Regions from separate parts of the Halioxenophilus sp. WMMB6 genome, predicted to be linked through region 1. Evidence: predicted binding sites of a transcription regulator. Region 1 holds the regulator's gene; the other holds the start of a gene.
The links. The regulator FliA, encoded in region 1, starts transcription of late flagellar genes. The targets are predictions, from matches to a motif close to CTAAAGNTNNNNNNNNNNNNGCCGATA.
Positions count from the first base shown of each region.

Region 2: the regulator FliA is predicted to act here: its motif matches at 1,641-1,667, upstream of pomA (flagellar motor protein PomA).

Region 1 is NZ_JAWMQR010000005.1:247,924-263,715, forward strand. It holds gene flhF (flagellar biosynthesis protein FlhF) at 1-869, shown strand, start outside; gene SBL51_RS14350 (MinD/ParA family protein) at 1,035-1,862, shown strand; gene SBL51_RS14355 (RNA polymerase sigma factor FliA) at 1,889-2,611, shown strand; gene cheY (chemotaxis response regulator CheY) at 3,058-3,441, shown strand; gene SBL51_RS14365 (protein phosphatase CheZ) at 3,459-4,256, shown strand; gene SBL51_RS14370 (chemotaxis protein CheA) at 4,304-6,679, shown strand; gene SBL51_RS14375 (chemotaxis response regulator protein-glutamate methylesterase) at 6,896-8,053, shown strand; gene SBL51_RS14380 (flagellar motor protein) at 8,143-8,886, shown strand; gene motD (flagellar motor protein MotD) at 8,883-10,007, shown strand; gene SBL51_RS14390 (ParA family protein) at 10,227-11,039, shown strand; gene SBL51_RS14395 (chemotaxis protein CheW) at 11,043-12,101, shown strand; gene SBL51_RS14400 (chemotaxis protein CheW) at 12,233-12,718, shown strand; gene SBL51_RS14405 (DUF2802 domain-containing protein) at 12,753-13,181, shown strand; gene SBL51_RS14410 (YciK family oxidoreductase) at 13,304-14,056, opposite strand; gene SBL51_RS14415 (HAD-IA family hydrolase) at 14,119-14,784, opposite strand; gene ubiG (bifunctional 2-polyprenyl-6-hydroxyphenol methylase/3-demethylubiquinol 3-O-methyltransferase UbiG) at 14,781-15,491, opposite strand; gene SBL51_RS14425 (TRZ/ATZ family hydrolase) at 15,644-15,792, opposite strand, start outside.
Region 2 is NZ_JAWMQR010000002.1:495,520-511,311, forward strand. It holds gene SBL51_RS07850 (flagellar motor protein MotB) at 1-810, opposite strand, end outside; gene pomA (flagellar motor protein PomA) at 831-1,592, opposite strand; gene SBL51_RS07860 (exodeoxyribonuclease VII small subunit) at 1,802-2,041, shown strand; gene ispA ((2E,6E)-farnesyl diphosphate synthase) at 2,064-3,047, shown strand; gene dxs (1-deoxy-D-xylulose-5-phosphate synthase) at 3,124-5,049, shown strand; gene putA (bifunctional proline dehydrogenase/L-glutamate gamma-semialdehyde dehydrogenase PutA) at 5,046-8,195, opposite strand; gene ribA (GTP cyclohydrolase II) at 8,322-8,933, opposite strand; gene SBL51_RS07885 (TIGR02281 family clan AA aspartic protease) at 8,955-9,599, opposite strand; gene SBL51_RS07890 (phosphatidylglycerophosphatase A) at 9,617-10,108, opposite strand; gene thiL (thiamine-phosphate kinase) at 10,111-11,076, opposite strand; gene nusB (transcription antitermination factor NusB) at 11,115-11,555, opposite strand; gene ribE (6,7-dimethyl-8-ribityllumazine synthase) at 11,559-12,029, opposite strand; gene ribBA (bifunctional 3,4-dihydroxy-2-butanone-4-phosphate synthase/GTP cyclohydrolase II) at 12,053-13,195, opposite strand; gene SBL51_RS07915 (riboflavin synthase) at 13,244-13,912, opposite strand; gene ribD (bifunctional diaminohydroxyphosphoribosylaminopyrimidine deaminase/5-amino-6-(5-phosphoribosylamino)uracil reductase RibD) at 13,958-15,109, opposite strand; gene nrdR (transcriptional regulator NrdR) at 15,113-15,577, opposite strand; gene SBL51_RS07930 (CopD family protein) at 15,706-15,792, shown strand, end outside.

The sequences.
Region 1 (15,792 bases):
TACTGGAGCTACAACTGCAACAGTCGCAATTCGCCAATTTGAAAGGACCGCAGCTGGCCGCAGACCGTCGCCTGGAGTTGATGGGTTTTGGCAATCAATTCCGTACTCTATTTCACCGGCAGTGCGATCTTTCCCTGGAAAAGCAGCAGGAGAACGCCTGGCGCACCACCATCAGTTATTTGAGCAGCCAGATTAAAACGCTCAACTGCGATCTGATTAAATCCGGTGGCCAGCTGGCGTTTGTTGGCCCCACCGGTGCCGGCAAAACCACAACCATTGCCAAGCTGGCGACCCGCTATGTTTTAGCGGAGGGGCGCGAGTCGGTGGCACTGGTCACCCTCGACAACGAGCGCTTGGGCTCTCAAGGACAGCTGCGCAGCCTGGCCAACATTCTGCAAATTCCGCTGCGTACCGTGGTGCGGGCGGAAGATCTGCCACAGACGCTGGCGAGTCTCGATTACTGCCGCCTGGTGTTGATTGATACTCCGGGGGTAAATGCCGAGGGTATGCAGCAGGATCCCTTCCTGCAGCAGCTGTTTGCCTTGCCGAGTGTGAGCAAGTTACTGGTGTTGGCCTGCAATGCGCAAAGCCGCTTTCAACGCAATCTACTGGATTCGGTGGCCGAGCAGGCTGTGCGTGCCCTGGTGCTCACCAAGCTGGATGAGACCGACTGCCTGGGGGAAACCCTGGATGCGGTGGTTGCCAGTCAGCTGCCGGTAGCCTACACCACCGACGGCCAGAATATCCCCGACGACATAGCCGTAGCCAAGGCCCACCACCTGATCAGCCGTTCGGTGGCGGCGTTACAGCAGAGCCGCAAACCTGGTCGGGTAGGGGCGGGCATTAGTGCCCGGCGGCAGAGTGCATAAGCCAGTGCTAATTGACGATTCGCAAACGGTTACTTTTTCAGCGGCGTTGGTAGAGATTGCGGTCGCACACTGCCAAGGTGCGGCTAAACTTTTAGGAATAACTAATTTACAGGGCCTGAGTAACCGAGCGCGCGGGGATCAGGTTTCGCACAGTTTGGAGTGGATATGAGTCTCAGCAGGCCTGTTCAAGTGGTGGCGGTCACCGGCGGTAAGGGTGGCGTTGGCAAGAGTAATTTATCGGTAAACATCAGTATTGCCCTGGCGGAGATGCAGCGCCGCGTTGTATTGCTGGATGCCGACCTAGGGTTGGCCAACTGCGATGTTCTGCTCGGCATTAAATCGACGCGCAATCTGGCAGACGTACTGAGCGGTGCCTGTGACCTGCGCGACGTGCTGGTGGATGGCCCGGGCGGAATTAAAGTGGTGCCAGCCTCTTCGGGTGTGCAACAGATGACGCAATTGAACGCACAACAGCACGCTGCGCTGATCAACGCGTTTAGTAGCCTGGATCAGCAGCTTGATGTGTTGGTGATTGATACCGCGGCGGGAATTTCCGATACGGTGGTCAGCTTTGTGACGGCGTCACACGAGGTGGTTGTGGTGGTGTGCGATGAGCCATCCTCCATTACCGATGCCTACGCCCTTATCAAACTGCTTAGCACCGAGTATCACCAGACCCGTTTTCGGGTGGTGGCCAACATGACGCGAACGCTCACCGAGGGGCAGAATCTTTTCAATAAATTGCAGATGGTCTGCGATCGCTTTTTGGATGTCACCCTGCAGTATATCGGTCAGATTCCGTTCGACGAAAATGTCCGCAAGGCCGTACAAAAGCAAACCCCGCTCTTAACCTATGCCCCCCGCAGTCGTGCGGCGCAAGCGATTCGTTCCATCGCACAGAAAGTCGTTGAGTGGCCACTGCCAAGTGGGCCGCGTGGACATTTGGAATTCTTTGTAGAGAGACTCTTGCACAGCACGCAAATGAGAGTGTGACTATGGCAGTTTTTGATGGATTGGCTATGTACGATCAAGCGCTACCGGCGCCACAAATAGATATCGAACAGTACGCGCCGCTGGTGAAACGTATCGCTCACCACATGATGATGCGTATGCCGGCCAGTGTGCAGGTGGAAGATCTGATTCAGGCCGGCATGATCGGTTTGCTGGAGGCGGCGCAGAAGTATGACGCCAGCAAGGGGGCCAGCTTTGAAACCTATGCTGGGATTCGCATTCGCGGCGCCATTGTCGATGAGATGCGCCGGGGCGACTGGGCACCGCGCTCGGTACACCGCAACGCCCGCCGTGTCCAGGAGGCAATTGCCATTGTCGAGTCGAAAACCGGGCGCGACGCCACCGACCAGGAGGTAGCCGCGCAGTTGGAGGTCTCCCTGGAGGAGTACCACAGTATTCTGCAAGACAGCACCAGCACCCGCCTGTTCAGCTACGAGGAGGCCGTGGCCGAAGACGATAGCCGTATCGACCAGGATACCAGCATCTCTGCCTGCCAAAGTCCATACCAGGGAATTCAGCGGGACAGCCTAAAGTTGTCGCTGGCCCAGGCGATAAAGTCTCTGCCGGAGCGGGAGCAACTGGTATTGGCGCTTTACTACGATGAAGAGCTCAATCTGAAAGAGATTGGCCAGATTCTGGGCGTGAGTGAATCCCGGGTCAGCCAGATACACAGCCAGGCGGCGTTGCGCTTGCGTGGCCGTCTGCAGGATTGGGCCCCTGAGAAGGGCTAACTCGCCATTGCAACCGCAAACCTTAGTCTATACTGATGGAACATCGGTTAACGCAATGACACTCGCGTACCCAGCTGCGGTTTGATCAGTGTCTGCCTGACGGTGCGTGGCAGCAACTAAGCGCCTGCGAGCAGGGGGGAATTGGACTGCTTCAGGGCCAGGGTCAAGCGCTCTGGGTCACTGATGTTTGGTTTGAATCAGCAGCCGGTTGGCTTACCAACTGGTCCCGCCTTCACGATTTGATCGTGCAGTTATGCGCTATCAATCTGTCAGCATCTCCGGCACTTATTGGCAATAAATACACAGATAATCTGCGTTGAGTGTGACTGGTTAGCCAGCAGTTTGGGTTTGGGCAAAATCAGCGTCCTAAAAACTGGATACCCGACAAACTGCTACTAGACTATTTATTAAATCAGTTCCCAATCCCTGGGCCTATGGAGGTTACATTGGACAAAAATATGAAAATCCTCATTGTTGACGATTTTTCAACCATGAGGCGGATCATTAAAAACCTGTTGCGTGATCTGGGTTTTACCAATACTCAGGAGGCCGACGACGGCCAAACTGCACTGCCCATGCTGAAAAACGGTGACTTCGATTTTCTCGTGACCGACTGGAACATGCCCGGCATGACCGGCATTGAACTCCTGCGGCAGGTGCGTGCGGATGAACGCTTAAGTTCACTGCCGGTGTTGATGGTTACCGCAGAAGCGAAACGTGATCAGATTATTGAAGCGGCACAAAGTGGCGTGAATGGCTACGTTGTAAAACCGTTTACTGCTCAAGCCTTAAAGGAAAAAATCGAAAAAATCTTTGAGCGAGTGGGCTAGAGCGGGGTTACAACGCCATGGAATCAAAACCAATAGAGGCTGGTACTGATCAGGTGATCGATGAGTTGCGGGCCTGCGCCAGTACCCTGGTAGAAAAACTGAAAAACGATGACTATCAACAAGCCAATGAAGTTATCGCCAGACTCACGCAAACGCGCGACAGCCTAATATTTAACAGCGTGGGCCGACTGACCCGCGCTCTGCACAGCGCCATTGTCAATTTCAATGTCGATGCGGAAGAGTCGGCCGACGCCCGCCTCTCCGAAAAATCCCACATCTCCGATGCCTCCGACCGATTGCAATACGTATTAAAAGTGACCCAGGATGCGGCCGATAGAACCATGGACAAGGTTGAAGCTTCGGCTCCCATTGCCAGTGATATCAGTCAGGAATCCCTGGAGCTGCGCAAAGAGTGGAGCCGCTTAAAGCGGCGTGAGATGGGCGCGGACGAATTTCGTCAACTCTACTACCGCATGGATGAGTTCCTGGAGCGCATCGGTGGCGGAGCTGAGCAGCTCAGCCAAAATCTGCAGGAGATTATTCTGGAGCAGGGCTACCAGGATCTAACCGGCCAGGTACTGAAAAAAGTGATTGGCTTGGTCTCCGATGTGGAAAGTGAACTGGTCAATCTGGTTCGAATTGCCGGCCAGGTTGAGGACATTGCAGGTTTCCCTTCCGCTGCCGATAACAGTGCCAAGCAGCCGTTAAAAGCCAACGCCACGGGCGAAGGCCCGCAAATTCACGCTGAGAAACGCGCGGATGTGGTCTCCAGCCAGGACGAGGTGGATGATCTGCTCTCGAGCCTCGGTTTTTAACAGCGCAATCACAATTAATAGGTCGGTTTTGGTTAGAGGAACACTGAATGTTCGGTGATGACGATGAGATACTGCAGGACTTCTTAGTCGAGGCAGGTGAAATTCTCGAACAACTTTCCGAGCAGCTGGTTGAGCTGGAACAGCGACCAGATGATAAAGATCTGTTGAATGCAATTTTCCGTGGCTTCCACACCGTTAAGGGTGGAGCCGGTTTTTTGCAACTCAACGCCATGGTGGACTGCTGCCATGTGACTGAAAATCTGTTTGATATCCTGCGTACCGGCAAGCGGCAGGTAACCGCTGAGCTGATGGATGTCGTGCTGCAGGCGTTGGACACAGTCAACAGTCAGTTTCGGGATATTCAAGCCGGTCAGGAGCCGACTGCAGCCGAGCCGGCTTTGATTGAGATGCTCGGTCGATTGGTCGCTGGCGAGGATCTTGTCGCCGCTACCGGCGAGGCGCCAGCCACAGACACCGGGGCGGACAGCAGCGGTGATGATGTGCTGTTTGGCGATGATGACCTGTTCGATATGGGTGGCGACACCGACACCGCTTCTAACACCGCATCCACAAACTCGGCTGAAACCCACGACGACATCACCGATCAGGAGTTTGAAAGCCTGCTCGATGCTATCTCCGACTCCTCTGACAACAGTCACGACGCAGGCTCCAGCGGCAGCGTGAGTGACAGCTCTGAAATCAGCGAAGATGAATTCGAGGCGCTGCTTGATCAGCTACACGGCAAAGGCAAGGGGCCAGGTGCCGGCGCGGCCAAGCCCGCGGCCAGTGAACCCGCCTCGGCACCGCCACCGGCGGCCGTTACGCCACAACCATCGCCAGCGCCGATTGCCAGCGGCAACGATGAGATTATCTCCGAAGACGAATTTGAAGCACTGCTGGATCAGTTGCACGGCGTAGGTAAGGGCCCGGGTAAAGCCGAGGCCGATTCTGAGCCGGTGAAACCTGCCGCCGCTCAACCTGGCGCTGCCAGCCCGGCTGCGGCGGGCGGTGAAGATCTGATCAGTGAAGACGAATTTGAAAGCCTGCTTGATCAATTGCACGGCAAGGGTAAGGCGCCTGGTGTCGCGGGCGGTACGCCGGTAGCCACCGTTGCCAGCAGTAACTCTAAACCTGTGCCAGCGGCGGCCAATAAGCCGGCGGCCAAACCGCAGCTGAAGGCGGTTGCCGATGGTGGTGACGGCGGCAGTAAACCACCTGCCGCCGGTCTCTCGGCCAAAGACGTCAATCCACCGGCGGAAGCCACTGTGCGCGTCGATACCCAGCGCCTGGACGACATCATGAATATGGTGGGCGAGCTGGTGCTGGTGCGTAATCGCCTGGTGCGCCTGGGTGATGAACGCAGTGACGAAACCCTCTCCAAGGCGGTATCGAATCTGGATGTGGTCACCGCGGATCTCCAATCCGCGGTGATGAAAACCCGCATGCAGCCTATTAAAAAGGTGTTTGGCCGCTTCCCCCGTGTAGTCAGGGACTTGGCACGCAGCCTGAAAAAAGAGATTAATCTTGAGTTGGTCGGTGAAGAGACCGATCTCGACAAAAACCTGGTGGAGGCCCTGGCCGATCCGCTGGTGCACCTGGTGCGCAACTCCGTTGACCACGGCATTGAACTGCCCGACGCGCGCGAAGCCAAGGGCAAACCGCGTGTGGGTAAAGTGGTTCTGGCGGCCCAGCAGGAGGGCGACCATATTCTGTTGTCCATCACCGATGATGGCGGCGGTATGGATGCCAACAAGCTGCGCGCCATTGCGGTGGAGAAAGGGGTGCTGGATGAAGACGCGGCCGGGCGGCTCTCCGACCAGGAGGCGTTTGCGCTGATTTTTGCCCCGGGATTCTCCACCAAAAAAGAGATTTCCGATGTTTCGGGCCGCGGTGTGGGCATGGATGTGGTGAAAACCAAAATCACCCAGCTCAATGGCACTATTGAGATCCACTCGCAGCTGAATGAGGGGACGCGCTTTGATATTAAAGTGCCGCTCACTCTGGCCATCATGCCGACGCTGATGATTATGCTGGCCGATCAAACCTTTGCCCTGCCGCTGGTCAACGTGGACGAAATTTTCCATATGGATCTGACCAAAACCAACGTGGTGGATGGCCAGGAGTGCATTACCATTCGCGAAAAAGCGATTCCGATATTTCATTTAAAACAGTGGCTGGTACCCAAGTGCCCCTATCAGCCACCTCAGCAGGGTCACGTGGTGATTGTCTCTGTGGGAACTCAGCGGGTTGGCTTTGTGGTCGACCAGTTAATCGGCCAGGAGGAGGTGGTTATTAAACCGCTGGGCAAAATGTTACACGGTACCCCCGGTATGGCGGGTGCAACCATTACGGGTGATGGCACCATTGCCCTGATTCTGGACGTGCCCTCTATGCTTAAACGTTATGCCGGAAATGCTGCCTAGTGAACTGTTGAATTTTCCGTTGATTCGACAGCAGGTTTGTTTCCAAAGCAAAACTGAGCAACGGCCGCCGTTATCAGCAACACACCCTGGTTTTGGCGAGAGGGCGTTAACGGTGGTTACCCTCTCTGCTCGAACCGGCCCAGCGACACCCCGCGTATCAGTCACCGCTCAAGACAATAACGACAACCCACCTAACGAATGCAGGGTTCGGCATAGATGCCCATAAATGTACTGGTCGTAGATGACTCCAACTTTTTTCAACACCGTCTGGCCGAGATTATAGAAGATCACCCGGATCTGCATGTTATTGGCGTGGCCAGCAATGGCCGCGAGGCGGTGGAGATGGCGCGCAGTAAAGATCCGGATGTGATCACCATGGATTACGAGATGCCGCTGATGGATGGCGTGAGTGCGGTGCGCGCGATTATGGCGTCGAAGCCTGTGCCGATTTTAATGCTGTCGTCGCTCACCTACGAAGGAGCGCGCATAACACTGGATGCGCTGGAGGCGGGGGCGGTTGATTTTCTGCCGAAAAATTTTGCCGAAGTTTCACGCAAGTCACCCCAGCTAAAGCAGAAGCTGCACGAGCGTTTACTGGCGATTGCCAAGCCGGGTCGCCGGCCGGTGGCTGCGGTAGCGCCTGCCAGTAAAACCAGCGCGCCTACCTTGCGTAGCACTTCACCTGCGCCGGTGTCGGTTGTGCGCTCCACCACGGCTCCAATTACGCCCGCCGATAAGCAACGCTATGAGTCCAACCAGCCTGCGCCAGTAGCCGATAAGCGGCCGGTCGATTCGCTGCTCGGCCGCATTAAGTTACTGGCCATTGGCACCTCCACCGGCGGGCCGGTGGCACTGGTGGAGTCGTTAAAGTCTCTGCCGGCCAATTTTCCCGTGCCGATTCTGCTGATTCAGCACATGCCGGAAAACTTTACCCGCGCCTTTGCTGAGCGTTTGAACAGCCAGTGCAATATTCGCGTCCATCTGGCGGAGGATGGCATGCGGCTGGCACCGGGGGTGGCCTACCTGGCGCCGGGTGGCCAGCAGATGATTTTGGACTCAAAAGACAAAAATAGAATTAAAGTTTTGGCCGGTGATGACCGATTAAATTACAAGCCCTCGGTGGATATCACCTTTGCTTCGGCGGCCAACGCCTTTCAATCCAACTTGTTGGCCATGGTGTTAACCGGAATGGGTAGCGATGGCTGTCAGGGGTGCCGTCTGGTGAAGGAGTTTGGCGGCGTCGTCTGGTCTCAGGACCAGGCCAGCAGCGTTATTTACGGCATGCCCATGGCCGTGGCCAGAGCCAATCTAACAGACCGGGTTCTGGCGCTCTGCGATATCGCGCCCACTCTCAGACAAGCCTTTCGATGTTGATGGCTTGGCGGGTGGCCAACAGCCTGATCGCACCGAGTAACAACTCGCGCCGCTTGACCGGCGCATAAACAGCCTTTTGGCAGGTTCAAATGGACAAACTCAGTTTTTTGGGTGTGATTATCGGCTTTGCCGCACTCATTGGCGGCAATTTCCTGGAGGGCGGCTCCTGGGGTTCGCTGATGAATGGCTCGGCGGCTTTGATCGTGGTCGGCGGCACCTTGGGGGCTGCCATGCTGCAAACCCCTATCGCCAGCCTGAAGCACGCCTTTAATGTACTCAGTTGGGTGTTTGCTCCGCCCCATTTCCACTACGATGCCGGCATCAAAAAAATTGTGCATTGGGCGGACGCTGCCCGTCGCGAAGGTATTCTGGGATTGGAGAATGTGGCCGAGCGGGAGAAAAACCCCTTTGCCCAAAAAGGGTTACTGCTGCTGGTGGATGGCTCAGAACCGGAAGAGATCCGGCGGGTAATGGAAAATGATCTGCTGCAAAAAGAGCAGTGGGATCTGCAAGCCGTGCAGTTTTATGAAAGTATGGGCGGCTATGCGCCCACCATCGGTATTATCGGCGCGGTGATCGGATTGATTCATGTTATGAAGAATTTAAACGATCCCGCCCAGTTGGGGCCGGGTATCGCGATTGCATTTGTCGCCACCATTTATGGCGTTGCATTTGCCAACCTGCTGCTGTTGCCGATTGCCAATAAGTTAAAGCAGTGCGTTGGCCATGAGTCGAGATTTAAAGAGCTGATTATTGACGGGCTGATTGCCATCGCCGAAGGCGAAAACCCGAAACTGATTCAAATTAAATTGTCTGGGTATTTAACGCCATGATCTCCTCCCGGCGGCCACCACAGCTGAGTATTAATCACGAACGTTGGCTGGTCTCCTACGCGGATTTTATCACCCTGCTGTTTGCCTTTTTTGTGGTGATGTATTCCGTGTCGCAGGTGAACGAGGATAAATTTCGAGTATTATCGGACGCCTTGCTCGATGTTTTTCACGACCCCAAACGAAGCCTGGCGCCGATACAGGTGGGCGATCCATCGCTCTCCACCGAAACCACACCCATTGATACCCAAGCCGTAACCCCCGATAAAACCCAGCCGGGCGATGGTGCCTTCGCCGAAATCTCAGACCTGCCCAGTGCCAATAGTGAAGTGGCCGCCGGTGCCGACGTGGACGCCGATGCCGAAGCCCACTTTAACGATATTGAACAGACGCTGGAGAATCGTTTTGCCAACCTCTTATCTGAGCAGAAGATGGTGCTCAACCAGAATGAACTCTGGTTGGAGATAGAGATGAACGCCAAGCTCCTGTTCGGGCCAGGTAGTGCGGAACCGAGCTACGCCGCAGAGACGGTGTTTGATCAGCTGGCGAAAATACTCACCCCCTACGACAACGCCATCGAGGTAGAGGGCTTTACCGATAATCAGCCAATTAATACTCCGGCCTATCCAAGCAATTGGGAGTTGTCCACAGCGCGCGCCTCGACGGTGGTGCAAATTCTGCAGGAAGGTGGCGTGGCGCCAGCGCGCCTGGCTGCCATCGGTTATGGCCAATACAAGCCGATTGCTGATAACAGTACCGCCGCCGGCCGGGAGCACAATCGGCGGGTGGTGGTAAAAGTCGCCAAGCCAAAATACCAGGCGATGTTGGAACAGGACCGGGCCTACCGCTTTTTTCAGCAGCAGAAGCAGTCGATTCTCACTAACGATTCACTCTCTGCCACGGAGAAAAACAGCCAGTTGGTGGCCTTGGGAGGGGCACCGACCAATCCGAGCCTGCGTTCCGCACTGAGTGATGCCGCCGAGCTCCAGCCGATTGAGCGCAGCGCTACAGCGCCACCCAACAACCGGCAGGATGATGCCTTGACCCTGGAGCCGGTCTATCTTGAGGATGGCAATATCCTCTACACCAATGATCCGCAACTGCCGCGCAACCGTCCGGAGTAACGCGCTTAATAATTCTGTGCTGTGGCCGATAACCTGCAACAAGGTAAGCAATGGTCTGTTGCTGACTACGGGATTATCCGTCGCCTGAAAGTCGCCTTTAACAGCGCTTTTAACAGCTTCGACTAAACTAAGAGGGGAGCGGTAGCGTCGGTTGCAGCGCGCACCACGCAACCAGAGTGTACGTACCCCTATATTTGAACAGAGTGTGCAGAGGTAGTTATGCTTGTTTGGACTGTAGCCAATCAAAAGGGTGGTGTTGGTAAAACCACCACGGCGGTAGCCCTGGCCGGACTGGCAGCCGAGCAGGGGTTGCGCGTATTGATGGTGGACCTCGACCCCCATGGCTCGTTAACCAGCTACTTTGGCGAAAACGCCGACTACTGCAAACCCTCCACCTATACACTGTTTGAGCTAAATAAAAATCTCACTCGGGCTGAGGTGTTTAAGATTATTCGCAGCACCAAGTACGACAATCTTAGCTTTCTACCGGCTTCTACTGCTCTGGCCACGCTGGAGCGGCAGGCCATTGGCAAAGATGGCCTGGGCCTGGTGGTGAGCCGCACGGTGGAGTTGCTTAACAACGATTTTGATCTGGTGGTGATCGACAGCCCACCATTGTTGGGTGTGCTGATGATCAACGCCCTGGCCGCCTGCCAGCATCTGGTGATTCCGGTGCAGACCGAATTTTTGGCGATTAAAGGGTTGGAGCGGATGATTCACACCCTGCAGATGCTCGGCCGCTCGCGCAAGCGCGAGCTGGGTTACACCATAGTGCCGACCATGTTCGATCGCCGTACTCACGCCTCGGTGGTGAGCCTGCGGGCCATTAAAAATCAGTTCATTGAGCACGCCTGGGCCGGCAAAATACCGGTCGATACCCGTCTGCGCGATGCCAGTAAAGCCGGAGTGCCGCCACATCTGTTTGAGCCCGACGGCCGGGCCACCAGTGCCTATCGCTCGTTGCTAAAACAGCTGTTTCAGCAGGCTGCTGTCGACCGGAAAAGTAGCCGGGCGGTAGCCAGCGGAGTGTAGAGCTTGGCTGATTTAAATAAGCCAACCGATGACTGGATGATCTCCTACATCGACGATTTGTTGCTGGATGAGTCGGCTGAGGATGAGCTGCCTGTCGAAGCGCCGCCCGCGGCCAAAACTTCACCAACAGCCGCCGCTAACGCTCACTCCACCGCGGCCGCTGGCGCTACTCCTCTCGCTACTGCGGGGCCAAGCCGACCCGCTATGGCGGCAGCAGCCGCAGCCAGCCGGGTAAGTGAGTTTGTGGAGCCTACGCCCAGCGCCAATCCGGCCGTCAATAACCTGGCACAAGTACCTGAGTTGGCCGAGGAAGAGAGCCGTAAGCAGCAGTTACAGCGGTTGTTACACGTTTCGAACCTGCGCAACAGTGTCAGTAAGCCAGCAGCGCCAGTCGCGGCGCCCCCGATTTTTGAAGCGCCTATCCCCGAAGCGCCCATCCCCCAAGCTAAAACCGAAGCTGCGCTCGAACCGGCAATCGTCTCTGTACCGGCTAAGGTGGGTGTTGCCAAACCTGAACCGGTAACCCCATCCTCCGAACCGGAATTGGCGCAGGAGAGTGAGTTTGAGCTTGCTCAGCCGGCGCTGCCCCAGTGGCGCAATGGCCGGCCGGATTGGGCCCAGGATCGTTTCGATGTTCTGCTTTTTACCGTCTCCAAATTAACCCTGGCGGTACCGCTGATCTGCCTGGGTCAGATTCAAAAGATCTCCGATGAGTTAACGCCGCTGTTTGGGCAATCGGATTGGTTTATGGGGTTGCTGCCCACCGCACACGGAAAAATCCGCTGTGTGGACACGGCGCTGTTTGTGATGCCGGAACGCTATCAGCCGGAGTTTCGAGAGAACTATCGATTCCTCATCACCATTAATGGTCTGCCTTGGGGGTTGGCGGTGGATGAGGTGAAACAGCCCATTCAGCTCGATCCCGAGTCGGTTAATTGGCGCGGGGTGCGCACCAAACGGCCCTGGCTGGCGGGGACCATCCGGGATCATATGTGCGCACTGTTGGATATTCCCGTACTGGGTCAATTGCTGGCCGAGCAGGATAAAAATCGCCGGCAGTAATTGCCTCATCCTCCCTCCTTACAGCCAAGAATTTTAAATGGCACAAATGGTGCTTTAACCATTCCTAAACTATATTGAAATCACCCGTTTGTGGTTTTTTTGACGCTTGCAACAAATTCAGGACATAACTCATGGCAACCAATACCAGTAAAGCCAAAACCAGCGATGACCCGATATTACAGTGGGTGACCTTCCGCCTGGCCGGAGAGACCTATGGGGTCAATGTGATGCAGGTACAGGAGGTATTGCGCTACTCGGAAATTGCGCCGGTACCGGGAGCACCGCCGTACGTGCTCGGCATTATTAATCTGCGCGGCAACGTGGTTACCGTTATTGATACCCGCAACCGCTTTGGCTTGATGCCGGGCGAAATTACCGATAACACCCGTATCGTAATCATTGAAGCCGATCAGCATGTGATTGGTATTCTGGTCGACAGCGTGGCCGAGGTGGTCTATCTGCGCCAGTCGGAAATTGAAACCGCGCCTAATGTCGGTAATGAAGAGAGTGCGAAATTTATTCAGGGCGTTTGCCATAAAAATGACGAGCTACTGATTTTAATCGAGCTCAATAAATTGTTGACGGACCGCGAATGGGCCGAGTTGGAAGAAGTTTAACCGCACAACTATTTAGACAGGTTTAGGTGACGCCATGGCGCTCGAAAGTATTTCACTGGAAACGTTAATTATTGTCCTGGCTGCGGTAACGCTGCTGGTGGGCAATGTCACTTTGTGGCGGCGGTTTTCCAGTCTGCAAAAGCGCTTCGATGAACAGGATGCGCGTCATCGCAAAGAGTTGCAGATGCTCAGCCAAAGCCAGGTGGGAATGGGCCGCAAACTGGTCGATTTTGAATTGAAAGTCGGCAAGCAGCCAGAACCGACCGAGGTGGCAAAGCCGGTGGCCGCCAAACCCCAGACGCCAGCGATCACTGGTAGTGATGACGCAGGCTCATACAACAATGCGGTAAATCTATTCTCCCAGGGTTTTACCCCGGACGAGGTTGCCCGCCGTTGTGGCTTGTCGAAAGCCGAGGCCAATTTAATGGCGCTGGTGAACAAAGAGGCGGTTTCCCATCACTAGGCTTGTAGCTCGCGTGGGGGTGTAAGTTAAACGTTTTTTATCAAGAGCGTTTGTTGTTTACGGTTCAATAAAAAGCGCAGCCTAGGCTGCGCTTTTTTCGTTTTTGATCCCTGCGGTGATGGCTATTGGCGGGCGTTAAAATATTGCCCGGAAACCCCCAGGCTATCGTCACTCATCAGGTAGAGATAAAGCGGCATGTGCTCGGAAGGGGGGGGCACATCGGCGGGGTTTTCGGCCGGGTAAGCCTGGGCGCGCATGGTGGTGCGGGTGCCGCCCGGGTTTAAGCTGTTGATGCGCACCGGGATCACCTCATCCCACTCCTGGGCCAGTATCTCGGTCAGGTTTTTCAGTGCCGCTTTGGAGACCGCGTAGGCGCCCCAGAAGGCCCGGCCTGCATTGGCGACACTGGAGCTGGTGGTAATGACCGAACCATTACCCGAGGCAGCCAACAGTGGTGCCAGGGCCTTGATCATCATAAAGGGTGAATTGAGGTTGATCTGCATTACCTGGTTCCAGGTATCGACAGCATAATTATTGATCGGCGTGTGCTGGCCCAAAATGGCGGCATTGATCAGCAGACCATCAATCTTGCCGTACTCCTCCTCCAGACGCACCGCCATATCCAGGTAGTCTTTCTCCACCGCACCTTCAAAATTGATAGGGTAGATGGCGGCATTGGGGCTGCCTTCGGCTTCAATCTGGTCGTAGACCTGCTCCAGCTTGGCGGTGGTGCGGCCCAGCAGTACCACGTTGGCGCCATAGCGGGCGTAGGTGAGAGCCGCCTCTCTGCCAATGCCGGCACCGGCACCGGTCACCACAATGACTTTGCCGGCCAGGCAGTTGGCGGTGGGAGTGTAGTTGTCGGGTAATTTCATAGTGTGTGATTCGTGTTAATGCGTTTATAACGGCAGTTTATAACGGCAGTTTGTAACTGCGTTTATAACTGAGCCAGGAGCAGGTCGCTCAGCTGTTGGGCGCTGTCGGCCATATGGTGCGCCTGCCAGGCGCTCAGTGGTTCAGGTTCATCGAAATAACCCCAGCCGACAACCACCGTTTGCATATTGGCGTTGCGCCCGGCTTCGATATCGCGCTGGTGGTCGCCGACATAGATGCTCTGTTCGGCCGGGCTGCCAATCATCTCGCAGGCCAGCAGCAGCGGCTCTGGGTCGGGCTTGGCGCGGGTGACGTGGTCCGGGCAGATCAATACCGCAGGTTCCAGGGCCAGGGTGGTTATCAGCTGGCTGGCGAAGCGGTCGGGTTTATTGGTGACTATACCCCAGGGAATCTGCCGCGCCCGTAGCTCCTGCAACAGGCCGGTAAGCCCCGGAAACAACAGCGAGCGGCTCTCGCCCCGGCCAATCAGTTGGCCGTAAAGGTCGAGGAATTCGGCCAGGTGCGCGTCGAATGCCGGCTCACCGGATTGGCCTCCAAAGGCGAGTTTGACCATCTCCCGGGCGCCGCCAGAGACGGTTTTGCGAATGGTGGCTTCGGGTAGGGCGGGCAGGCCCTGCTGGCTGCGCATCTGGTTCAGAACAAGGATGAAGTCCGGGGCGGTATCGACCAGAGTGCCATCCAGGTCAAACAGGGCGCAGCCGTGTTTCATGCGCGCTCATCCGGCTTTTGCACGTGCATGAAGTAGTTCACGTCGACATCTTTATCGGTGAGTTTGTAGCTTTTAAAGACCGGGTTGTAGACCAGGCCGGTGATGTCGCGTACCAGCAGGCCGGCGCTGCGCGCCATGGCGGCAAGTTCCGCCGGCCGGATAAACTTCTGATAGTTGTGTGTGCCCTTGGGCACCATCTTCAGCAGATACTCAGCAGCGACAATCATCGCCCCGTAACTTTTGGGGTTGCGGTTGATGGTGGAGAGGAACAGGTTGCCACCGGGCTTCAACAGCTTGGCACAGGCGGCGATCACCGAATCGGGCTCGGGCACATGCTCGAGCATCTCCATACAGGTGACCACATCAAAACTCGACGGGTGCTCTTCGGCCAGTGCTTCCACGCTGCTTTTCAGGTAGGTGATGTCGACCCCGCTCTCCAGGGCGTGCAGGCGGGCCACACTTAACGCCTGCTCGGCGAGGTCGATACCGGTAACCAGGGCACCGCGCTGGGCCAGCCCTTCACTTAATATGCCACCACCGCAGCCGACGTCGAGCAGAGCCAGTTCGGCCACCGGCTGGATGGCTTCAATGTAGTTGCAGCGCAGCGGGTTGATGTCGTGCAGTGTTTTGAACTCACTGTTTGGGTCCCACCAGCGTTCGGCGCTGGCATCAAATTTGGCGATTTCGCTGAGGTCGGCGTTGGTCATACGCAAATACTTGGTTGAGAGTAAACAGAGGCCAGTGGCTGGGTTCTGCCCGTTGGGGCAATACCGGGCCACCATTACCGGTTAATTGGGCTGCACTTTAAGAGATTCAACGCCGTTCGGCAAAGGCTGAAAATCACCGCCCGGTATTGGGGTTAGCTCAGGCCGGCGGCGAAGTTGGCGATTTTGTCATGCCAGTGGCTGGCCCGGGCATTCACCGCATCCTGGTCGATGTGACGCAGTTTACCCCGTGCCAGCTGTCGACGCCCAGCAATCCAAACATCGCTCACCCGGGAACCGGTCT
Region 2 (15,792 bases), on a different contig from region 1:
GGTCAGCGGCTTGGTATCGGCAAAACCGGTCACTTCAAAGCGCTTGCGGTCCAGCACATCACCCTTCATCAGTTGCATCGCCACCGACACCGCTCGCGACGAGGAGAGTTCGAAGTTGGAGCGGAAGCGGGCGGTCTTGATGGGGATATTATCGGTGTGGCCTTCGACGGAAATAGTGCCCGCTGTGCCGCGCAAAACCCCCTGCACCTCGTCCAATACGTCGTAATAACTCTCGGCCAACTCTGCCGAGCCCGAGCGGAAGGCGCCCTTCTCGCGGATGCGGATAATAATTTCCCGACCGCGGGTTTCGATCTCGACCTCACCTTTAATAATCTGGTCCTGCAGCGATTTGGCCAGCTCCGTGGCGTCCTGTTGGGCTTTGTCTTCCGCCTTTTCGATCAGCTGTTCCAGCTCCTGTTTAATGCGCACCTTGACGCCGGCATCGGAGTCGATATCGCCCTGCTCAATGTCGTACTCCTTCTGGCACTGCACCTCCAAGTTCATCTCGGTGAAGTCGTCAGTGCTCTGGAAAATCTCGTTAATGGGCGTGGGTTCAGGAATGGCGGGACTGAACTCCTGGGCGATGATGGAGGTACCCTTGGGTGGATCGTCCACCTGCAATCTGTTTTGTACACCAAAGGCCTGGGCCATGGAGCCCGCCAGCCGTTTGAACTTCTGGGCATCCATCTCTGAAAACGACAGCAGCAACACAAAAAAGCACATCAGCAGCGACATCAGGTCGGCAAAGGTGCCCATCCAGGGCGGCAAGCCCGGTTTACAGTCGCACTTCTGCTGTTGGTCATCACTCACGGCAAGCCACTCCCCAACCGTTACGCATCGGCGTCTGTTTCACGCTTGCCCTCCGGCAGATAGGTGCGCAGCATGGCGTCGATAACGCGGGGATTCTGGCCGGCCTGAATGGCCAACAGGGCGTCGATCACCAGATTTTTGATCATCGCCTCCTCGGCGGCACGCAGTGCCAGTTTGTCGGCAATGGGTTCGGTGAGGCCATTGGCCAGCACGGCACCGTAGAGGGTGGTTAACAGTGCTACGGCCATGGCCGGGCCGATGGATTTGGGGTCATCCATATTGGCCAACATGGCCACCAGGCCGATCAAGGTACCGATCATACCCATGGCCGGTGCCACACCGGTCAGCCCGGTAAAGATTCTGGCGCCATTGGCGTGGCGCTCTTCGGCCAGGGTGCGATCCTTGGAGAGCAGTGCCTTCACCACTTCCGGGTCGTGGCCATCAACCAGCAGTTGAATCCCTTTTTGCAAGAAGTCACTGCTCACCTCTTTGCCTTCCAACGACAAGAGCCCACCTTTGCGGGCGGAGTCGGCCAAATCGACAATCTCATCGATCAGGTCGGCCGGATCTTCAATTTTATTGGTAAAGCTTTTACCCGCCACTTTCAGCGCGCCCAGAAACTGGCCCAGGCCGAATTTCGCCATTACCGCGAAAATGCTGCCGCCGACCACAATGACCAGAGAGGGCACATTGATAAACATGGCCAGGCTGCCGCTCATCAACATGGTGACGGTGATTAATCCCAACGCCCCCAACAGGCCAACAATTGTTGCTAGATCCACGCCTCACTCCTCTGTGCTAGGCAATTTCAATCGACGATCTAATACACTCTTCGGCCGCTGATACGGTTTCATTAGCAGCACGCAGCTTTCATTTTAGACACAGCTAAGTAATATCGCCGGGGAAAAATGGACTAGAGTGTATAGCAGCAATAGCAATTGACCGCGCCGTCAGGCTTAGGTAGGGTTCACGCTTAAAAAGGGGATTGGATATGGGCGCCCGCAAGAAGCACACAGATTTCGAATCAGCACTGGCCGAACTGGAAACGCTGATCGAGCAATTGGAATCGGGCGACCTCAGTTTGGATGCTTCACTTCAAGCCTTCGAACACGGCGTCAAACTTACCCGCGAATGTCAGCAGCGTTTGGCGGAAGCGGAGCAGAAGGTGCAAAAGCTGACTGTGGAACAGGGTCAGATGCAACTGGAAGAGTTTGACGCCGAGGACGACTAACCACCCCCGGTGACTCGCACTTGTGCCGAGTCACGAATACCAACAAACCACACCCCAACCACCCTCTGCTACCAGTGGCATCCTACCCGCTGCGGTGGCGCAAACACAGGCGTTTGCAAGATTGTTTCAGCAGTTTCTAAAACAGAGTCAGGCCCGGGTTGAGCTCGCGCTCGACCAGTGGCTACAGAAATCCCCCCTGGATAACACACCACTGATGACCGCCATGCGCTACAGCGCCCTCGATGGCGGTAAGCGGGTGCGTTCGCTGCTTGCCTTTGCCACCGCCGAAACCCTGGCCGACGCCCCCCGGGAGCTGCTCGACGGCATCGCTGCCGCCATTGAGTGCATCCACGCCTACAGCCTGATCCACGACGACCTACCGGCCATGGATGACGACGATCTGCGCCGCGGCCGCCCCAGTTGCCACATCGCCTTTGGCGAGGCCAATGCCATTCTCGCCGGCGACGCCCTGCAGAGCGAAGCCTTTACCATTCTCAGCAGCCCGGAGCTGCCCCTGGCCGACGCCGCCCGCTGTGCGGTTATCCGGGAGCTGGCGCTGGCCTCTGGCAGCCAGGGCATGGTGCTCGGCCAGGCCATTGACCTGAGCGCGGTTGACCAACAACTCACCCAAGCACAGCTGGAGACCATGCACAGTCTGAAAACCGGTGCCCTGATTCGCGCCAGCGTGCGCATGGCCGCCCTCGCCGTCGACGCCAGCAGTGAGCAGCTGGCGCAGTTGACCCTGTTTGCCGAGAAGGTCGGCCTCGCCTTTCAGGTGCAGGACGATGTGCTCGACGTTACCGCCGACACCGCCACCCTAGGCAAACCCCAGGGGGCCGACGCCGCCCTCAACAAACCCACCTTTGTCTCGCTGCTGGGCCTGGCGGACGCTCAGAAATATGCCCAAAGTCTGCATCAGCAGGCCCTGGCCGCTCTGGCCAACTTCGATTACCGGGCCGACAACCTGCGGCACATCTCCGGGTTCATCGTCAATCGCAGCAATTAGCGTTTTTTTACGTATAGTTATTCCCGGCCAGGGTCGCTAGAATAGCCCCCTTAACACTCGCACTGCCAAGGTCAGAATGCTCACTGAAATTCCCCTTCACCGCCCGGTCACCCCGCTATTGGACAGCATCAATAGTCCCGACGACCTGCGCGCACTGGAGGAGAGCCAACTACCCACGCTGGCCGCTGAATTGCGTGAGTTTCTGCTTTATTCCGTCGGTAAAACCGGCGGCCACTTTGGTGCCGGCCTGGGTGTGGTGGAGCTCACCATCGCCCTGCACTACGTCTACCAAACCCCCGAAGACCGTCTGGTGTGGGACGTGGGCCACCAAACCTACCCGCACAAGATCCTCACCGAACGCCGCGAGCGGATGCACAGTATCCGCCAGCTCGATGGCCTGGCCGGCTTCCCCAAACGCAGCGAGAGCCCCTACGACACCTTTGGTGTGGGCCATTCCAGTACCTCATTGAGCGCCGCCCTGGGTATGGCCGTGGGCAGCCAGCAACAGGGTGACGACCGCCGCATGGTGGCGGTGATTGGCGACGGCGCCATGACCGCCGGCATGGCTTTTGAAGCGCTCAACCATATCGCCCACCTAGGCTCCGACCTGCTGGTGGTACTGAACGACAACAACATGTCGATCTCGCGCAATGTCGGCGGCCTGGCCAACTACTTCTCTAAAATCTGGGCCAGTAAGCTCTACACCGAATTCCGCGAGGGCAGTAAGAAGGTGCTCTCCAAGATTCCCCAGGCCTGGGAGCTGGCCCGCAAAACCGAAGAGCACGTGAAAGGGATGGTGTCGCCGGGCACTCTCTTTGAGGAGCTCGGCTTCTACTACATCGGCCCCATCGACGGCCACGACCTGCCGCGCCTGGTGCACGACATCAGCAACCTGCGTGAGCTGAAAGGGCCCAAGCTGCTGCACGTCATCACCAAAAAGGGCAAGGGCTTCGCACCGGCCGAAGATGACCCGGTCGGCTACCACGCGCTTAACAAGATTGAGCCCAAGGCGCCCGCCGCCGCGGTAGCCAGCCATGTACCAGACAAACCGAAAAAGCTGAAGTATCAGGATGTGTTCGGCCAGTGGTTATGCCGTGAGGCGGAACACAACGCCAAGCTGATGGCGATCACCCCCGCCATGTGCGAGGGCTCGGGCATGGTCGAGTTCGCCGAGCGCTTTCCCGATCAGTTTCACGATGTCGCCATTGCCGAGCAGCACGCCGTCACCTTTGCCGCCGGCCTCGCCTGTGAAGGGTTGAAACCGGTGGTGGCGATCTACTCCACCTTTCTGCAACGGGCCTACGACCAGCTGGTGCACGACGTCGCCCTGCAGTCGCTCGACGTCACCTTTGCCATCGACCGCGCTGGCTTGGTGGGCGAAGACGGCCCCACTCACGCCGGCAGCTTTGATTTGAGCTACCTGCGCTGCATCCCCAACATGGTGATTGCCGCCCCCAGCGATGAGTTCGAGTGCCAGCAGTTGCTGCAGGCCAGCTTTGAACACCCGGGGCCTGCCGCTGTGCGCTATCCGCGCGGCACCGGCACCGGTGCCGACCTCAGCCAACAGGCACCACTGCCGGCGATCGGCCGCGGCCGCCAGTGCCGAGCGGGCACCGGGGTGGCGATTCTCAACTTCGGCACACTGCTCGAGCGCGCCCTCACCGTGGCCGAGAGCCTCAACGCCACGGTCTGCGATATGCGCTGGGTAAAACCGCTGGATGAAGCGCTGATTCTGGCCATGGCCAGCCAGCACGACCTGCTGGTTACCCTGGAGGATAACGCCCTGGCCGGTGGTGCCGGCTCGGCGGTGTTGGAGCTTTGCCAGCAACACGGCATTCTGGTGCATGTGTTACAGCTGGGCCTGCCCGACCGCTTCCAGGACCACGGTAAGCGCGAGCAGCTGCTGGAGCAGGCCGGCCTCTCGGTAAATGCCATGCACGACGCTATCCAGGCACGCCTGGAAAAGATCCTCCAACTCCCGCAAAGCCGCCTGCTGCCCTAGCCCATCCTCATTACGTAGCACCCTCGCTCGTCGTCGGAGAGGCTCAACAGCTGGGTATTGCCGCCCACCGCCATGGTATTGACCGACAGGCTCTTCTCCACGGCAAAGCGGCTCAGGTAGTGGCTGCCCCCCGCCTTAAAGCCGGTGCCCGACAACCCCATACCACCAAACGGCTGCAGCCCCACCACGGCGCCAATCATATTGCGGTTGATGTAGATATTGCCCACCGGTGCCTGCTGCGCCAACGCCTGCCAGCGGCTCTCCAGGCGGGTGTGCACCCCCAGGGTGAGACCAAAACCGGTGGCGGCGATATCGGCTAACAGCAGCGGCAGCTGATTGGCAGTGAAGCGCACCACATGCAGTATCGGGCCAAACTGCTCACCGGGAATCTGTGCCAGGGAGTCCAGCTCGAACAGCTGCGGCGCTAAAAAGTGGCCGGGCAGCGACTCCGCTAACGGCGCCGAAAAGTGGCCACGCACCTGAGCACGCTGACTCTCGATATAGCCCTGCAGCCGCTCCAGGGCGGGGCCATCGATAATCGGCCCCAGGTCGCAGGCGAGTTGTTGCGGGTCACCCACCGCCAGCTCCGCCATGGCCCCTTTGATCATCGCCAGCGCCTGATCGTAAATCTCCTCCTGCAGCAGCAGCGCCCGCAACGCCGAACAGCGCTGGCCGGCACTGGCAAAGGCAGAGCGGATAACATCGTCGCAGAGCTGCTCCAGCAGCGCACTGCTGTCGGCGATCATCACGTTCTGGCCTCCGGTTTCGGCAATCAGCGGCACGATTGGCCCCGCCTTGGCGGCCAGCGCGCGGTTGATCGCTTGGGCAGCGGCGACACTGCCGGTAAAGGCAACGCCCGCCACCTGGGGCAGGGCCACCAGCGTCGCCCCCAACTCCCGGCCGCCGGGCAACAGCGACAACACCTCGGCCGGCACGCCGCACTCGTGCAACAGCTCCACCGCCCGATAGGCCACCAGTGGCGTCTGCTCAGCCGGCTTGGCCAGCACCGCATTGCCACTCACCAGCGCCGCCGCCACCTGGCCAATGAAAATGGCCAACGGAAAATTCCAGGGGCTGATACAGACAAACACCCCCCGCCCCTGCCAGCTCAGATAGTTGGCCTCGCCACTGATGCCAAAACCCGCCACCGGCAGCGCTTGCGGCGTGCCGAAAGCAGATTGAGCTGCGCGACTGTAATAGCGGCAGAAGTCGACGGCCTCGCGCACCTCGGCCACGGCATCACCCCAGGTTTTACCGCCCTCGCGCACCAACAGCGCCAGCCAGCTGTCGATATCCGCCTCCAGGGCATTGGCGGCACGCTCCAGGCAGGCAGCCCGCTCGCCGACACTGCGGTCCCGCCAGGCCGGCCAGCGGGCTTCGGCCTGGGCGATGGCTGCATCGACAGCGGCAGTGTCCGCCTCGCACACCTCGCCCAGGCTCTCCTCCCAGTTGGCCGGGTTGTAGAGCCGCCGCGCCGGGGCAGGCCTTGGCCGCCAGCCGGCTACCAGCGGCTCCACGCGACACTCAAGGCCAGCCACCTCCTGCAGCCGGCTGGCAATGGCGGCCACCGCCTTGGGTGAGCTGAGATCGCGGCCGGCCGCGCCGGGCCGTTCACCAAAGATGGCGCACGGCAGCGGCAGCTGCCCATGGCGATAACTGGTACTGGCCGCCGCCCGGGTGATGGGGTCGGCCGCCAGCTGTTGGCTGGAACAACTGGCATCGGCCAGTTGATTAACAAAGGAGCTGTTGGCGCCATTTTCAATTAGACGACGTACCAGGTAAGCCAGCAGATCCCGGTGGCTGCCCACCGGCGCGTAGATGCGCACCGGCGCCAGGCCCGGCCACTGGCAGCGGGCCTGCTGATAGATCGACTCCCCCATACCGTGCAGGCGCTGAAACTCAAACCCCTCGCCCACCTGCCCGGCCATGCGCCAGACCGCCGCCAGGGTGTGGGCGTTGTGGCTGGCGAAGGCGGGGTAGAGCTGCGGCCGGGCGGCCAGCAGAAACTCGACACAGCGCAGGTAGGAGAGATCGGTGTTGCACTTGCGGCTGAACACCGGGTAGTCGGCCAGCCCCTGCTCCTGGGCCAGCTTTACCTCGCTGTCCCAATAGGCACCCTTCACCAACCGCACATTGATAGTCTGGCCGGAATCTTTGGCCAGGGCCTGCAACCAGGCTAACACCGTCAGCGCCGACTTGCTGTAGGCCTGCACCACCATCCCCAGCCCATGCCAGCCATGCAGCTTGCGGTTGTGGATCAGCTTGCTGAACAGACATAGGGTCAGCAGCTGGCGGTGGGACTCCTCGGCATCGATGGTCAGGCCAATACCGGCCTCGGCCGCCTGCAGGCACAGTGGCTGCAGGCGGGCCAGGAGCGCAGCCTCGGCCTGCTCGCGCCGGGAGAATTCAAAGCGGGGGTAGAGCGCCGACAACTTTACCGAGATACCGGAGCGCTCCGGCAGTGGTAGCGCCGAGCCCGATTGGCTCTCGGCCAATGCCCTAATGGCGCTCTCGTAAGCGTGAAAATAGCGCTCGGCATCGGCGGCGGTGCGCGCCCCCTCGCCCAGCATATCGAAGGAGTAGAGTGGTTTGCCGGCGGCGAGTTTATAGCCCTTGGCAAGCGCTTTGGGCAGGGTCTCGGCCAATACAAACTGCTCACCCAAAAGGCCAATAGCCCGGCCCACCGCCTGCCGCACCAGCGGCTGCCCCAACCGTTTCAACGCCTGCATCAGGCTGCTGCCGTTGGGCAGGGTCAACATTTTTCCGGTCAGTGCCAGCCCCCAGCTGGAGGCGTTAACCCAGAAGTTGTCCGAGTGGCCCAGGTGGTCGGTCCAGCGGGCGAAGCTGAGTTTGTCTTCAATCAGTTGATCGCGGGTGCGGCCATCGGGCACGCGCAACAGCGCCTCGGCCAGGCACATAAGCGCCACCCCCTCCCGTTCACTCAGGCGGTACTCTTTGAGGAAGCTCTCCAGCAGGGGGTTGCCGGCGCTGCGGGCGGCGTCGATCAGGGCCACGGCACTGGTGTGAATGTCGTGCCGCTGGCTCTCGGTGAGGGTGAGTCCTTTCAGTAGCTCCGGTACCAGCTCCCGCTCCGGGCGCAGCTTGTTATCGATAAGGGATTGCCACAATTCGGGAAGAGTCACCATGAGCCGGCCTCCAGACAGATGCAGTGGGCCCAAACGGCAGGCTCAGGCCCAGGGATTCAAACTATATGAACCCAAACGGCTGAACTGGCAAGCCCTTCATGCGTTGCTGAAGAGCAGTGTATGGCGTTAGTGGTGATCGTGCGGGTCGTGGTCACCCAGCATGTGGCCGAGCTTGCCCTTCTTCGTTTGCAGGTATTTGGCGTTGTGCGGATTACGGCCGGTTTCATGCGGCAGGCGCTCGACCACATCGAGGCCGATCTCGCGCAGCGCCTCGATTTTGCGGGGGTTGTTGGTCATCAGGCGCAAACTTTTGATGCCGAAATGGGCCATCATGGGCTTTAACATATCGTAGCGGCGCAGGTCGGCGCCAAAGCCCAGGGCCTCGTTGGCCTCCACCGTATCGGCGCCGGCATCCTGCAGATGGTAGGCGCGGATCTTATTGAGCAGACCAATACCGCGCCCCTCCTGGCGCAGATAGAAGATGGCGCCACGCCCCTCCTGGGCGATCTTGTGCAGCGCCGCCTGCAGTTGCGCGCCGCAGTCGCAGCGCAGGCTGAACAGGCCATCGCCCGTCAAACACTCCGAGTGCACACGCGCCAAGAGCGGCTCCGGACCATGGACATCGCCCATGGTCAGAACCACGTGCTCTTTGTCCGATTCACTGTCTTCAAAGCCGTGCATATCAAAAATACCCCAGGGAGTGGGTAATTTGCAGGACTCAACGTATTTGACTGTCACTCAGAAACCTCAAACCTTGGGTCAGTGCTGGGCGCTCAGCACCAACACACCATTCTCTTTTTTCATTTCCAGTTGGCTTAGAAAGCTGTTCCCTAGCAACAACACACCTAACGAGTCGTCCAGATGCACCGACGCCTCAACGTTATCCACCACTAGGGCGCCAACACTGACCCGCGCCAGGGTGATCAGGAAGATCGGCTTGACACCACCGGCGGTGCGCGCCATCGCCTGCTTGCCACTGCGGTAGTTAATGCCCAACGCCTCGGCGGTGGAGCGATTCATGGCAATGGAGGTAGCGCCGGTATCCACTAAAAATTGCACAGGGTGGCCGTTGATCTGGCCAGCGGTGTAGTAGTGGCCGCCGTTGCCAGCGGGAATGCGCACCTCAACGGTCTCGGCCGCCTGGAAGCCCGAGGCGATACGCTGACTAATACCAAGTTGATGGCGTTCACCGTCAATTTCAACCAGACATTCACGGCTGTTGGCGCTGATCAGCTTGACCCCTTCCGGGCTACTTTGGCCAGTCTTGAGCAGACGCTGCTGGCCGTTGATGGTTAGCAGCGCGCTGTTGGCAAAGAGCCCCTGCACCTGCACATCCGCCGCCGACCAGGCAGCCGCTGAGAGCGCCAGGTAAACCAGGCAGATAGCGCGCAAGCAACGGTGCATGCCATTTCCCCTCAAGGCTAACTCAGGATCAACGCCAGCAGTTGAATCACGACCGCAGCGAAAAGGCCGGCGAGTATATCATCAATCATAATGCCAAGCCCGCCATGGACGTGCCGGTCGAGCCAACTGATGGGCCAGGGTTTGGCAATATCGAACAGGCGAAACAGGCCAAAACCGAGCAGTGGCCACCACCACCCCGCCGGCAGGGCGATGCAGGTGACCCAGAGGCCGACAAATTCATCCCACACGATACCTGGGTGGTCGTGCACCTCCAGCTTGCGGCTAGCGGCGTGGCAGATCCAGATACCGAGCACTCCCGCCAGCAGTACCACCGCCAGGTAACCCGGCAGGGGCAGCAACAGCAACAGGTAGGTCAAAGGCAGCGCCGCCAGGGTGCCAAAAGTGCCCGGCGCCTTGCGTGCGCAGCCGGAACCAAAACCAAATGCCAACAGCAGCACCGGTGATCTCACCAGTTGCGCGAACGAGGGGACGGGCGGAAACGAGGCCATAGCTAGAAGTGTTTGTAGCCGAGGTTATCGCACTCGACTATGCGACCGTTGCTCAGACAGACACACTCGTTGCCGCGCACAATTTCGCCAATAGCGGTGATATCCAGCCGGTGCCGCTCGCGCAGTTCTTCCAGGGCTTGCAGCTGCTGCGGAGCTACTGTGAAGCAGATCTGGTAGTCGTCACCACCGGTCAGCGCCCAGGCCAGAGCGGCGTCCGGTTCGGCGAGTTTACGCAGCGGCTCCGAGATAGGCAGCCGCTCGGCCTCGACCACGGCACCGACACCACTGGCCTTACAGATGTGGCCCAGGTCGGCCAGTAGGCCATCGGAGATATCAATAGCGCAGCGGCTGACTTCAGACAGGGCGTGCGCCTCGCGGATCCAGATTCTTGGCGTGTAGTACTGGGACATAAAGTAGCTGAAGGCCGACTTGCCGACATCCAGCTCTTTCTTGATGACCGCCAGTGCGGCGGCGCCATCGCCCAGGCTACCAGTGACAAAGATGATGTCGCCCACCCGCGCCTGGGAGCGCAGCATAGCCTGACCCGGGTCGACGCTGCCGTGCACCTGAATGGCCACCGCCAGCGGCCCACGGGTGGTGTCGCCCCCCACCAGGGAGAGGTTGAACTCCTCGGCTGCTTTAAACAGGCCGCGACTGAACCCGGCCAGCCAGTGGCTTTCGGCGGCGGGCAGGGTGAGGCTCAGAGTCATCCACAAGGGGTCAGCCCCCATGGCAGCCAGATCGCTAACAGCGACCCGCACCGCGCGTTCGGCGATCAGCTCCGGATCGGCATTTTTGGGGAAGTGCACACCACCGATCATGGTGTCGATGGAGACCGCCAGTTGTTTACTCTGGGGCACCGTCAACAGCGCGCAGTCGTCACCGATACCCAGATTAACGCCATAGGAGGCTACAATCTGGCCGGCAAAATACTCCTCGATAAGATCAAATTCGCTGATGGAGGCCATCTGCTTGCTCTCTCTGCCACACTACCCGCCGGGCGGGTTTAGTCGCGATGGTTCACTTCTACCGGCCGCAAACTGGCCGAGGTTTTGTCCAACACGCCGTTGATAAATTTATGGGCATCGGTGGCACCAAACTTTTTGGCCAGGGAGACCGACTCGTTGATCACCACCTTGTAGGGCACATCGATACGGTGTTTCAGCTCGTAGCAGGCCATGCGCAACAGCGCCAGGGTGATCGGGTCGAGTTCATTCAGGCTGCGCCCCTGCAGGTACTGGCCAAATTCGCTATCGATGGCATCCAGCTCGGCGGGCACGCCGTGCAGCAGCTCGTGAAAGTACTCCACATCCACCGGCTTCATATCGTAGTCGGTGCGAAACTCAGCCTCGATGGTATTGAGCGAGCTGCCCGCCATCTGCCATTGATAGAGCGCCTGCATGGCGTAGTGGCGCGCTTTGCGACGCGCCGCAGGAGAACTGCTCACCCGTTATACCTTCGCCAACACAGAGACCATCTCCAGCGCTGTCAGCGCGGCCTCTTCGCCCTTGTTGCCGGCCTTGGTGCCAGAGCGCTCAATGGCCTGCTCGATGGAGTCGACTGTCAGAACACCAAAGGTGACCGGAATAGAGGCCGCCAGGGAGACCTGGGCCAGGCCCTTGGTGCACTCACCGGCAACATAGTCGAAGTGGGGAGTACCACCGCGGATCACTGCACCCAGGGCGATGATGGCGTCGAATTTGGCAGTGGCGGCAATTTTCTGGGCCATGATCGGAAACTCAAAGGCACCCGGCACGTAGTAGATGGTGATATCGCTATCGTCCACACCGTGACGGCGCAGGGCATCCAGGGCACCGCCCTTCAGGCTCTCCACCACAAAACTATTCCACCGGCTTACGATCAGGGCGTATTTGCCGCTTACGGCGCGAAAATCGCCTTCAACCACTGTAATTCCACTCATTTTCTGTTCACCTGCTTAATCAGTTATTCGCTGTCTTCGTGGCCTTCGGCCGCTCCAGGGGCTTCGGTGCGATCAACCACCTCCAGGTCAAAACCGGAGAGGGCGCTGAACTTCAGCGGTGCCGCCAGGATATTCATTTTGCGCACACCCAGGTCGCGCAACATCTGGGCGCCGGTACCTATCTGACGATAGACCACGTCCTGGGAGGAGCGCGGCTCCTTGCCAGCCAGCAACCAGTCGATGCTCTCTTCGATCTCCTGGGTGGAGAGGCTGTGGCAGATCAAGATCACCACGCCGGTACCCTGCTCCTGCACATACTTGAGCGCCTGCTGCAGGGTCCAGGAGTTATATTTCTTGTCGCTCTCACGCAGGATAGTGAGCAGATCGCGGGCGGTATTGAGCACATGCACGCGCACCGGGACCGCCTCGTTGGGGCTCACGTCACCTTTGACCATGGCGAAGTGCAGCTCGGAGCTGGCCAGGTCGCGGAAGGTGTAGAGACCGAATTCGCCGAAGGCGGTGTCCACCCGGCGCTCATTGACGCGCTCTACCGTCTGCTCTTTTACCGAGCGGTAGTGGATCAGGTCGGCGATGGTGCCGATCTTCAGCTTGTGCTGCTCGGCAAACTTCTCGAGGTCGGGCCGGCGCGCCATGGTGCCGTCTTCGTTCATGATCTCAACAATCGCCGCGGCTGGCTCCCGCCCCGCCAGGCGGGCCAGGTCACAACCGGCCTCGGTGTGGCCGGCGCGGCTCAAAACGCCGCCGGGTTGAGCCATCAATGGGAAGATGTGGCCGGGCTGAACGATATCCTGGGCGCTTGCCTCCTGCGCCACGGCGGCGCGAACGGTGCGCGCCCGGTCAGCGGCGGAGATGCCGGTGGTGACCCCTTCTGCCGCCTCGATAGAGACGGTGAAGTTGGTGGAGTGCACCGTGCGGTTGTTGCTGACCATCAACGGCAGATCGAGCTGGCGACAGCGCTGCTCGGTAAGGGTCAGGCAGATCAGCCCACGTGCGTGGGTGGCCATAAAGTTGATATCCTGCGGGCGGACCATATCGGCGGCCATAATCAGGTCGCCTTCGTTTTCTCGCCCTTCGTCGTCCATGAGAATAATCATCTTACCCTGACGCATGTCTTCGATGAGTTCTTCGACGGTATTGAGTTGCATAGCTTGCCTTGTGCGTGTCGTGCGTTGTGAGCGCCTGGCGCCCGGTTGTTAACGATCGCCCCGGTAGAAGCCGTTTTCGGCCAGAAATGCCAGGTCGATTGACCCGCCATCGGGTTTGGCCGCCTGCTCGCCAAGGAGTAGGCGTTCCAGATAACGGGCGATGATATCCACTTCCAAATTGACTTCGCTACCCACTTGGTAGCCGGCAAAGATGGTCTCTGCCAATGTGTGCGGTACGATGGCCAGCTCGAATTCAGCACCGGCCACAGCATTGACCGTCAGGCTGGTGCCATCGACGGTAATCGACCCTTTGTGGGCGATGTATTTGGCCAGCTCTGCCGGCGCCTGCACACGGAAGCGCTCGGCGCGGGCATCGCTGTGGCGGCCGACAATGGTGCCGACACCATCGACATGGCCACTGACTATGTGCCCACCCAGACGGGAGGTGGGCATCATCGCCTTCTCCAGGTTGACCTTACGGCCCACGGACCAGTGGCCGATGGTGGTGTTGGCGATGGTCTCTACCGAAACATCGGCCCAGTAACCATCGCCGGGCAGCTCAATCACCGTCAGGCAGACGCCGTTGGTGGCGATAGAGTCACCCAGTTTCACATCTTGCAGCTCGAGCTTGCCGGTTTTGATGCGCAGACGCAGATCACCCGATTTCGGCTCGAGCGCCACGACCTGCCCAACTGCCTCTACAATGCCGGTAAACATGATTTTGTCCTACTGAACAGAGTTGCGATGAGCCCACTGGCAACCCTAAGGTTGACTGGGACGCTCAGCGGGCCGCGCGGTTATCTGCCAGTCGCTGCCCACGGCTCGGCAATCGGTAATTTGCAGTGGCCACTTCTCCGCCATTGAGGCCAGGGGCAGCTGCAACAGCGGCCGTGCACTGGAGCCTAACAGCACCGGGGCGACAAACAGCACCAGTTCGTCGACCAACCCCTGGCTGAGAAATTCGCCCGCCAGGGTGGCACCCGCCTCGACCAGTACCTCATTGCACTGCCGCCGACCGAGCTCATCCAAAAGGGTGGGCAAGTTTACTCGCCTGCCAGCGCCAGGCAAAGCCATTCGCTCAATATTTGCGCCATTTACGGCCGCTTGCTGGCTGGTTACCCACAAAATGGGTCCATCCGCCTGAAAAAAGGGTTCGCTACCGGTCAACCCGGCTTCGCCATCGAGTACCACCCGCAAGGGCTGCCGCTGCCCGCTCGCCTGCGGGTGGCCGGCCGGTGGCGTCGTTGCCGTGGGGGGCAGTTGCTCCGGGCGCACCGTCAGGCGCGCCCGGTCATAACTGACGGTGGCGTGGCCGCTGATCACGGCGCAGCTGCGCGCGCGCAGCGCCTGTACCTGAGCACGCGCTTCGGGCCCGGTGATCCACTGGCTCTCGCCGCTGGCCATGGCCGTGCGGCCATCCAGGCTCATGGCCAGCTTGACCCGCACCCAGGGTCGGCCGCTGACCATACGTTTAATAAAGCCGGGGTTGAGCTGCCTGGCCTCGCCCTCCAGCAGGGGGCCATCGACGGCTACCCCGGCCGCCTGCAGATAGTCCAGGCCACGGCCGGAGACCGAGGGATTGGGGTCGCTCATGCCATAGACCAGCCGCCCGATACCCGCCTCGGCCAGAGCCTCACAACAGGGGCCGGTGCGGCCGTGGTGGCTGCAGGGCTCCAGGGTCACGTAGGCGGTGGCGCCGGCGATGCGGCTGCGGTTACCCTCAGCGACACTGGCCAGGGCGTTGATCTCGGCGTGGGGGCCACCGGCGGCCACATGAAAACCCTCGCCAATCACCTGGCCATCGCTAACCAGCACACAGCCCACACGCGGGTTGGGAGAGGTACTGTAAAGTCCCATGGCCGCCAGTTGCATGGCGCGCGCCATATGGCCGATATCGTCGGCGGTGGTAGCCATGGCTCAGCGGCTGCGCTCGCCACTTTCCAGCCGGTCGATCTCCTGACGAAACTCATTGAGATCCTTAAACCGACGATAGACCGAAGCAAAACGCACATAGGCGACCTCGTCCAAACTGCGCAACGCCTCCATCACCTGTTCACCAATCACCCGCGATTTAATTTCACGCTCGCCAGTGGCCTGCAGAAAGTGTTTGATCTGGGCGATGGCCGATTCGATCTGCTCGGTACCCACCGGCCGTTTCTCCAAAGCCCGCTGCAGACCAGCGCGCAACTTGGCCTCGTTAAAGGGTTCGCGGATGCCATCGTTTTTAATCACCCGCGGCATCAACAGCTCGGCAATTTCATAAGTGGTGAAGCGTTCACGGCAGGATTGGCACTCGCGTCGACGGCGCACCTGATCGCCTTCAGCGACCAACCTCGAGTCGATGACTTTAGTATCTTCTGCTCCACAAAACGGACAATGCATGGCCGACCAGACCTTGTTATGATGGCTGCGCTCCGCGATTGGCGCGGGGCGAGCGGGTTGCCAAAAGTTGCGGCATCTTAGCACAAAAGCAGAAATATTCGCTGGTAAAGCAGAGGAAGAGAAGAAATATGCCACTGGAGAATTGGCTGAAGGTGTTCCACCTCTTTTTTGTAATTTCCTGGTTTGCAGTGCTCTTTTATCTTCCCAGGCTGTTT